DNA from 2 places in the Massilia phyllosphaerae genome. Region 1 is predicted to be linked to the other one. Evidence: riboswitches for the same ligand, from Rfam matches in the RefSeq annotation. Region 1 holds a riboswitch; the other holds the start of a gene.
The links. Region 1 has a riboswitch for fluoride ahead of U1H99_RS27770 (voltage-gated chloride channel family protein). Riboswitches for the same ligand answer to the same signal wherever they lie in the genome.

Region 1 (4,737 bases):
CGCCCACGTCAATGGCGAGATCGCCACCGCCGTTGCCGGCAAGGACGCGACCGACCAGAAAGGCATCGATGCCCTTCTCATTGCGCTGGACGGTACGCCGAACAAAAGCAGGATGGGGGCGAACGCCGTTCTGGGCGTGAGTCTGGCTGTGGCGCGCGCTGCCGCCGCGGCGGCGGGCTTGCCCTTGTTCAGTACCCTGTCCGCGTCGCACGCTCCACGCATGCCGGTACCGATGTTCAACATCCTCAACGGCGGGGTACACGCCAATTGGCAAGCGACCGATTTTCAGGAATTCATGATCGCCCCCGTCGGCGCCCCCACGTTCGCCGAGGGCGTACGCTACGGCGCCGAGATCTACCATCGCCTGCGCACCATCCTCAAGGAGCGTGGTTACAACACGGCGGTCGGGGATGAGGGCGGCTTCGCGCCTATCCTTAAGCGCAACGCCGAGGCCGTCGAATTAATCCTCGAAGCGATCGAAAAGGCAGGCTATCGACCCGGTGACGACATCGTGCTGGCGCTCGATCCGGCGTCGTCCGGCTTTTACGAGGACGGCCTGTACCACCTTCGCAGCGAGGGCCGTAAGGTCGATGCGGCCGGGCTGGTCGACCTGTACGAGGGATGGATCGAACGCTATCCGATCGCCGTGCTGGAAGACGGATTGGCGGAGGACGACTGGGCCGGCTGGCGCATGATGAACAAACGGCTGGGCAAAAAGGTCGAACTGGTTGGCGACGATCTGTTCGTGACCAACGTCAAACGCATCGAACGCGGAATTCAGGAAGACGTCGCCAATGCCGTCTTGATCAAACCGAACCAGATCGGCACCCTCACCGAAACGCGCGCCGCAGTCGAACTGGCCTACCGTGCCGGTTGGGGCGCCATGGTCTCCCATCGCAGCGGCGAAACGGTCGACAGCTTCATTGCCGATATGACGGTCGGATTCGGTACAGGACACCTCAAGACCGGGGCACCTGCGCGCGGCGAGCGCGTGGAAAAATACAACCAGCTGATGCGCATCGAAGAAGCGATGGGTCGAGATGCCTCTTACGCCGGCCGCGATGCGTTCGTGCGCGGGTAGGTTGAAAACAGCTTAGCCCGATGACGCGCCTGGTTACACGCATCGTCGTCGTTCGTCATGGCCACGTCGATGGCATCGATCCGCCGCGATTTCGTGGATGCGCCGAATTCCCGCTCTCCGAACTCGGACGGCGCCAAGCGGAGGCGCTGGGACGGCGCGTGGCGCGTGGCTGGCAGCCGGATGCCATTTACACCAGCAATTTATCCCGTTGCATCGATACGGGCACGGCGATCGAGCGCGCAACCGGCGCGCCTGCAAGCGTTCTCGGCGAGCTCGCCGACATCGACTACGGCCAGTGGCAAGGTTTGACGCACGATCGTGTCGAGTCCTTGTGGCCCGGGCCGGCACGGATGTGGTTTTCGAAACCCGACATGGCCTTGATACCCGGCGGCGAGACGCTCGCACAGGTGTTGGTACGCGTCATGAGTGTCCTCCATTTCGTGCTTTTGAAACACGCCGGCCAGACCGTCGTCCTGGTCGGGCACGACAGCGTCAACCGTGTGCTGTTGTTGCATTGCCTTGGGCTTTCTCTCAGTCATTATTGGCAACTCCGGCAGACGCCTTGCTGCGTGAATGAATGCACGTTCGAGGACGATTCGTTCGTCATCCAACGCATTAACGAAACCGGTCACCTGATTGGCGTTTAAACAAGGAAATGGCGGGAAGACGAGTGGATCGAAGTTTTTACAGCAGGTTAAAAGGTCGAATTCGGCGTCGCCTGCGCTCAGGACGCCGCGCGATGATTTGGCGGAACAAGCAAACCTTGCTATGATTGACTTTAATTGGAGATGGCATTCCTCCCGTAACCGCTCAATCCCGAGCTGATGATGCCTACCTTTCCCGGCCGGGCCGGGAAGGTAGGCGCATGCCTCGATCCGGACCAGCTGGGCTCACTCACTGGACCGATGAAACCTGATCACACACCCGAACAAGTCGAGCTTTTGCATTACATGGCGAAGTGGCTGCTGCTTTCCGTCATCGCGGCCGCACTCGCCGGCTCCGCGTCCGCATTCTTCCTGTTTGCACTCGAGCGCGTCACCCAAATCCGTGTCGCGTCACCGCAGATCATCTGGCTGCTCCCCCTGGCCGGGTTCGCCGTGGGGTGGATCTATCATCGCCTCGGAAAGGATGTCGAGGCCGGCAACAACCTGATCATCGACGAGATCCACGACCCGAAGAAAACGATCCCGCTGCGGATGGCGCCGCTGGTCCTTGGCGGTACCGTGCTGTCGCACCTGTTCGGCGCATCGGTAGGTCGCGAAGGCACGGCGGTGCAGATGGGCGCCACGCTGGCCGACCAAATCGCCCACATGTTGCGTCTGGACCGCGATACACGCCGGGTACTCGTCATGGCCGGCATGAGCGCCGGCTTCTCATCCGTGTTCGGCACGCCCGTGGCGGGCGCGATCTTCGGCCTGGAAGTACTGGCGATCGGCCGCATGCGCTACGACGCGATCCTGCCCTGCATCGTCGCCGCCATCGTCGCCGACCGCGTGGGACTATGGTGGGGTATCCACCACACACATTATGTGCTCGGCGCGGTACCGGCTGTCGGTACGACCGGCCTGGTTGCGGTCGTCGTCGCCGGCATCGCGTTCGGCATGGCAGGCATGCTCTTCGCGACGCTGACGCACACGTTGAGCGACACGGCCAAGCGCCATGTGCCGTACGGTCCGGCACGCCCCCTGCTGGGCGGCGCAATCGTCGCCCTGGCGGTCTGGCTGAGCGGGACACAGCGCTATATCGGTCTCGGCATTCCGGTCATCGTCCAGGCGTTCCAGCAGCCGCTGGGATTCGAAGACTCGATCGGCAAACTGGCGTTTACCGTCGTCTCACTCGGCAGTGGCTTCAAAGGCGGCGAAGTGACGCCGCTGTTCTATATCGGCGCCACGCTCGGCAACGCCCTGGCGCCGTTGCTGCACCTGCCTTTCCCGCTACTGGCCGCGCTCGGCTTCGTCGCCGTGTTCGCCGGCGCCGCCAACGTGCCGCTGGCGTCTACCGTCATGGCCATCGAACTGTTCGGCGGCGAGATCGCGCCGTACGCAGCGCTCGCCTGCGTCGTCAGCTACCTGTTCTCGGGGCACACCGGCATCTACCGCGCCCAGCGCATCGGCCGGGCCAAGCACCGGCGCGCGCTTCCCGAGGACCTGCGTCTGTCCGAACTCCATGCCTACCGTGCGCGCGAACGCGCGAGGCCGGCAGCGCAGCGTCCTGAACAGTGAGCCACACGATGAACGATTTTGCCGTCCTGCGCCTGTACATCCCGATGTCGGCCCGTGCCCGCGCCACCCGTCTGTGGCACCATCTCAGTCCCCCGCAGCTCGCCCACCAACTGCTGACGCAGGCACGCCGCGCCGGCATCCGCCAGGCGTTGCTGTTCCATGTCGGCAGCGGCTACCTGCCGGGTGAGAAGCCATCCCACGCCCACGTGGAAGGAACGGCAGGGCGCCACCCGCAATGCGTCGAACTGGTCGATACTGAAGAAGCGCTTCGCGCGTTCCTTTTCGAACACCATGCGCAACTGCACGCGGTGCAGGCCGTGCTGTTGCGATGCGAGCTGCCGCTCGCAACCGAGGGCAAGGCGACGCACGCAAGCGCCGGTTAGCGGCGCATCAGTAATGCGGCCGTCCCCATGCCGAGCGTGCACATGACAAGCGAACCGGCAACGTGCAGCAGCACTGCACCGGCTGCCATGGCCAAGCGGCCGGCGCGCAGCAGGATCACCGCCTCGCCGGCGAAACTCGACATGGTCGTCAAGCCGCCAAGGAAGCCGGTGACGACGAACAACCGGATCTCGGGCGCGAGTGACGGCGTTTCGGTTAGCCAAGGTATCGCCACCCCGATGATGTATGCGCCCACCAGATTGACAAGCAGAGTACCGGGTGGAATCTCCGGAAACAGCGAATTCAAAGCCACGCTCGTCCACCAGCGCACGAGCGCTCCCAGCGCAGCGCCGGTGGCGACTGCGAATACGGAAGAAAACTCCATCGATGTCCCATTTGTAATGTACCTTGCCACCTTAACACGGCACTATGGGCAGCCGCACCCGGCTATACTCCATGCCCATGTCTTTCCATTCCCTTGCTCGTTTCGATCCATCCGTTCGTCTTGCACTGCGTGCGCTATGCTCGGCACATGCCGGCCCGGTCGACCTGGACCTGGGGCGAGGCGAATGCATCGCCATCGTCGGTGAATCCGGTTCCGGCAAGAGCGTGTTGCTGCGCATGATCGCGGACCTGATTCCCAACGAGGGCACGGTGCTGCTGGACGGCGCACAGCGCGCAAGCTGGACGGCGCCGGCATGGCGTTCGATGGTAGTCTATCAAGCAGCCGAGCCGGCCTGGTGGGACGCGACCGCGCGCGCGCACCTTCCGGCATCGGAGCAGAAGCGGGCGCAGGCACTGGCCGATGCGCTGAAACTGCGGGCCGCTGCGCTTGATACCGACCTGGAGCTGCTGTCGACCGGCGAACGCCAGCGCCTCGCGCTCATCCGTTCCCTGGCTTGCCGGCCCCGTGTCCTCCTGCTAGACGAGCCCGCTTCGGCGCTCGACGCCGCCTCGACCGCAGCTCTCGAAGCCCTACTGCGTTCGGAACTCGAACGAGGCACGTCGGTGTTGGTCGTGACGCATTCAGAAGAACAGGCCGAGCGCCTCGGG
Region 2 (4,737 bases), on a different contig from region 1:
GTAATGCCGGGCGACGTGAAGTAAAGGGTACGGAAAATGAACACCATGCGCCGCGGGTAGTGTTCAGTTTATGAACAGCTGGGGTAGCGCGGCAGGACAGTGTTGCGGACTCAGCCGCGATCCGCTTCCTGGCGGCGGGCCTGGCGCCGCCAGGCGTCGAGTTCGCCCAGGCGCAGGTGTTCCGGCGCCCGCTGGCCCCGGCCGAATTTGCCGCGCCCCAGGCGCTGCGCGCGATAGATGCCGGTGTGCCCGGAAAACAGATAGCTGAGCACACAGGCGATGGCCGCGTACACGCCGATTTCGCCGCCGAACAGTTCGATCGCCATCAGGGTCGAGGCCAGCGGCGTGTTGGCGGCGCCGGCGAACACGGCGACGAAGCCGAGGCCGGCCAGCAGGCCGAGCGGCAGGTGTAACAGCGGCGCCAGCGCATTGCCTAGCGTGGCGCCGATGTAGAACAGCGGCGTCACTTCGCCACCCTTGAAGCCGCTGCCGAGCGAGGCCACGGTGAGCACCAGCTTGCCGGCAAAGTCCCAGGGCGCCAGCTGCTGCAGGAAGGCGGCCTGGATGGTCGGGATGCCCAGGCCCAGGTAAGGGTCGATCGGCAGCGCCGCGGCGGCCAGCGCGATCGCGATCCCGCCCAGCAGCGGGCGCAGCGGCGCGTAAGCCACCTTGCGCTTGATCCAGCCGCCCAGCGCGTGGGTGCAGTCGGCGAACAATCGTCCCGCCAGGCCGAAGGCGATGCCGGCCAGGCCGGCCGCCAGCAGCGGCCACGGCGCCAGCGGCGGAATTGCCCCGACCGCATAATGCGTGTGATGCACGCCCCACAGCAGGCAGGTGCGGTCGCCGGCGATGGCGGCCACCAGGCAGGCGAACAGGGCGTTCGAACGCAGGCGCCCGATCGCCAGCACCTCGAGGGCAAACACGGCGCCCGCCAGCGGCGTGCCGAACACCGAGGCAAAGCCGGCGCTGATGCCGGCCATCAGCAGGGTGCGCCGGTCCTCGTGCCGCAGCCTGAACACATGGGTCAGCTGGTCGGCCAGCGTGCCGCCCATCTGCACCGCGGTGCCTTCGCGCCCGACCGAGGCGCCGCACAGGTGCGACAGCACGGTCCCGCCCAGCACCAGCGGCGCCATGCGCAGCGGAATGACTTTATCCGGATCGTGGATCTGGTCGATCAGCAGGTTGTTGCCGGCCTCGACGGCGCGGCCGAATCGGAGGTAGAGCCAGCCGACCGCGAAGCCGGCCAGCGGCAACAGCCAGAGCAGCCAGCGGTGGGCGAGGCGGGTGCTGGTCGCCCAGTCGAGCGCGACCAGGAAAAAGGCGGAGGCGGAACCGGCCAGCAGCCCCACCAGCAGCGCCAGCGGCAGCCATTTGGCGAGGTAGCGCAGCAGCTGGCTGGACGAGAAGCGCGGTTCCAAAGGTCGATCTAATAAAGTCATGCATGTCCTCGGTCGGGCATCCCGGACATGCGGCAGGCTGGACGGGCGAACGCCTGCACGTCCCATGGCCGGGAACGGTGCAGGCATCATCGGCCCTGGGGGCGGTTTGTCGGTGGAAGAATGCCATTTCCACAGCATTATTCTAGCGCAGCACCACAGCGGCCGACAGTAGAATGATCCGATGCGACCCCATTTCACACTACGCGCCGCCACGCTGGCCGACATCCCCGTGCTGCAAGAGCTGATCGAACGTTCCGGTATCGGATTGTCGGCCGGCTTTTACACCCTTGAACAGGCGCACGCGGTCACGCGCGAGGTGTTCGGCGTCGACACCCAGCTCATCCGGGACGGCACCTATTTCGCCATCGAGGACGAAGCGCGCATCGTCGCCTGCGGCGGCTGGAGCAAGCGCTCCACGCCCTATGGCGGCGACCAGCACAAGTCGGCGCCGGACCGTTTTCTGGACCCGGCCAGCGAGGCGGCGAAGATCCGCGCCTTCTTCGTCGATCCGGGCATGGAACGCCAGGGTTTCGGCTCGATGCTCATGCAGCACTGCACCGCGCAGGCGCTGGCGGCGGGTTTCACGGCGCTCGAGCTGACCGCGACCATGCCGGGCGTACCCCTGTACCGGGCCCATGGCTTCGTGCCCGTGCGCGACCTGAGCCTGTCGCTCGGCGGCGGCCAGGTAGCGGTGCCGCTGACGCTGATGCGCAAGGCGATCGGTTGACAGGTGGTCTAAGCCAGGGTTAAGCAAAGCCCATGTTTCACATCTTGAAAAAGCGTCGCCTGCCCCTAAATCTAGTTCCATCCTGAAAACTAACTTTTTCACTAGGGGCACACAACATGCGGCAAGATAAATTGACGACCAAGCTCCAGGAAGTACTGGCGGACGCCCAGAGCCTGGCGGTCGGCAACGATAACCAATATATAGAACCGGCGCACCTGCTGAGTGCGCTGCTGAACCAGGACGATGGCGGCGCGCGCTCGCTGCTGCAACGCGCCGGCGTGAACGTGGGCGGTCTCGCCAACGCGCTGCGCAATGCGCTCGAGCGCCTGCCGAAAGTCTCGGGCACCGGCGGTGACGTGCAGGTCGGACGCGACCTCGTCAACCTGCTGAACCTCGCCGACAAGGAATCCCAGCGCCGCGGCGACCAGTTCCTGTCGAGCGAAATGGTGCTGCTGGCACTGCTTGATGACAAGTCCGACGCCGGCCGCCTGGCGCGCGAACACGGCCTGACCAAGAAGTCGCTGGAATCGGCGATCCAGGCCGTGCGCGGCGGCGAAGCCGTGAATTCGCAGGATGCCGAGGGCAACCGCGAAGCGCTGAAGAAATACACGCTCGACCTGACCGAGCGCGCCCGCCTGGGCAAGCTGGATCCGGTGATCGGCCGCGACGACGAGATCCGCCGCGCGATCCAGGTGCTGCAGCGCCGTTCCAAGAACAATCCGGTGCTGATCGGCGAACCGGGCGTGGGCAAGACCGCCATCGTCGAAGGCCTGGCCCAGCGCATCGTCAACGGCGAAGTGCCGGATTCGCTCAAGGGCAAGCGCGTGCTGTCGCTCGACATGGCGGCCCTGCTGGCGGGCGCCAAGTTCCGCGGCGAATTCGAAGAGCGCCTGAAGACGGTGCTGAAGGAACTGGCGCAGGATGAAGGCCAGACCATCGTCTTCATCGACGAGATCCACACCATGGTCGGCGCCGGCAAGGCCGAAGGCGCGATGGACGCCGGCAACATGCTCAAGCCGGCGCTGGCGCGCGGCGAGCTGCATTGCGTCGGCGCGACCACGCTCGACGAGTACCGCAAGTACGTCGAGAAGGATGCCGCGCTCGAGCGCCGTTTCCAGAAGATCCTGGTCGACGAGCCGAGCGTGGAGGCGACGATTGCCATCCTGCGTGGCTTGCAGGAAAAGTATGAGCTGCACCACAAGGTCGAAATCACCGACCCGGCCATCATTGCCGCGGCCGAGCTGTCGCATCGCTACATCACCGACCGCTTCCTGCCGGACAAGGCGATCGACCTGATCGACGAGGCTGCCTCGAAGATCAAGATCGAGATCGACTCCAAGCCGGAAGTGATGGACAAGCTGGACCGCCGCATCATCCAGCTGAAGATCGAGCGCGAGGCGGTCAAGAAGGAAACCGACGAAGCGTCGCAGCGCCGGCTCGAGCTGATCAACGACGAGATCGCCCGCCTGGAGCGCGAATACAACGACTTCGAAGAGATCCTGAAGGCCGAAAAGGCGGCGGTGCAGGGTACCACCCACATCAAGGAAGAGATCGAGCGCATCCGCCTGCAGATGGATGAAGCCAAGCGCCAGAGCAACTGGCAGAAGGTGTCCGAGCTGCAGTACGGGCGCCTGCCGGAACTCGAAAAGCAGCTCAAGGATGCGGAAGCCGCCGGCGAGCAGGCCGAGGGCGAAGGCGACAGCGGCAAGCCGCGCCTGCTGCGTACCCAGGTCGGCGCCGAAGAGATCGCCGAAGTGGTGTCGCGCGCAACCGGCATCCCGGTGGCGCGCATGATGCAGGGCGAGCGCGACAAGCTGCTGCACATCGAAGAGAAGCTGCACGAGCGCGTGGTGGGGCAGGACGAGGCGATCGAGGCGGTGTCGGATGCGATCCGCCGCTCGCGCGCCGGCCTGGCCGACCCGAACCGTCCCTACGGTTCCTTCATGTTCCTGGGCCCGACCGGCGTCGGCAAGACCGAGCTGTGCAAGGCATTGGCCGGCTTCCTGTTCGATACCGAGGACTCCCTGATCCGCATCGACATGAGCGAGTTCATGGAGAAGCATTCGGTGGCCCGCCTGATCGGCGCGCCGCCGGGCTACGTCGGTTATGAAGAGGGCGGCTACCTGACCGAGGCGGTGCGGCGCAAGCCCTACAGCGTGATCCTGCTGGACGAGATCGAGAAGGCGCACCCGGACGTGTTCAACGTCCTGCTGCAGGCGCTCGACGACGGCCGCATGACCGATGGCCAGGGCCGCACGGTGGACTTCAAGAACACGGTGATCGTGATGACCTCGAACCTGGGTTCGCACAAGATCCAGTCGATGGACAACACCGACCCGGCGGTGGTGAAGATGGCCGTGATGGCCGAGGTGCGCGGACATTTCCGTCCCGAGTTCATCAACCGGATCGACGAGATCGTGGTGTTCCACGCGCTCGACGAGAAGAACATCGGCGCCATCGCCCGTATCCAGCTGCATGGGCTGGAGCAGCGCCTGGCCAAGATGGAGATGGCGCTCGACCTCAGCGAGGCGGCCCTGCAGCTCATTGCCGAGGCCGGTTTCGATCCGGTGT

Region 2: another riboswitch for fluoride. It lies ahead of U1H99_RS07625 (voltage-gated chloride channel family protein); the one in region 1 lies ahead of U1H99_RS27770 (voltage-gated chloride channel family protein).

What each region holds. Positions count from the first base shown of each region.
Region 1 is NZ_JAXSQX010000010.1:54,968-59,704, reverse strand. Features, by position in the region: gene eno (phosphopyruvate hydratase) at 1-1,081, shown strand, start outside; gene U1H99_RS27775 (histidine phosphatase family protein) at 1,102-1,728, shown strand; fluoride riboswitch at 1,857-1,922, shown strand; gene U1H99_RS27770 (voltage-gated chloride channel family protein) at 1,987-3,303, shown strand; gene U1H99_RS27765 (DUF190 domain-containing protein) at 3,312-3,686, shown strand; gene crcB (fluoride efflux transporter CrcB) at 3,683-4,069, opposite strand; gene U1H99_RS27755 (ABC transporter ATP-binding protein) at 4,141-4,737, shown strand, end outside.
Region 2 is NZ_JAXSQX010000001.1:1,694,479-1,699,215, forward strand. Features, by position in the region: gene U1H99_RS07625 (voltage-gated chloride channel family protein) at 111-1,439, opposite strand; fluoride riboswitch at 1,513-1,579, opposite strand; gene U1H99_RS07630 (GNAT family N-acetyltransferase) at 1,621-2,166, shown strand; gene clpB (ATP-dependent chaperone ClpB) at 2,283-4,737, shown strand, end outside.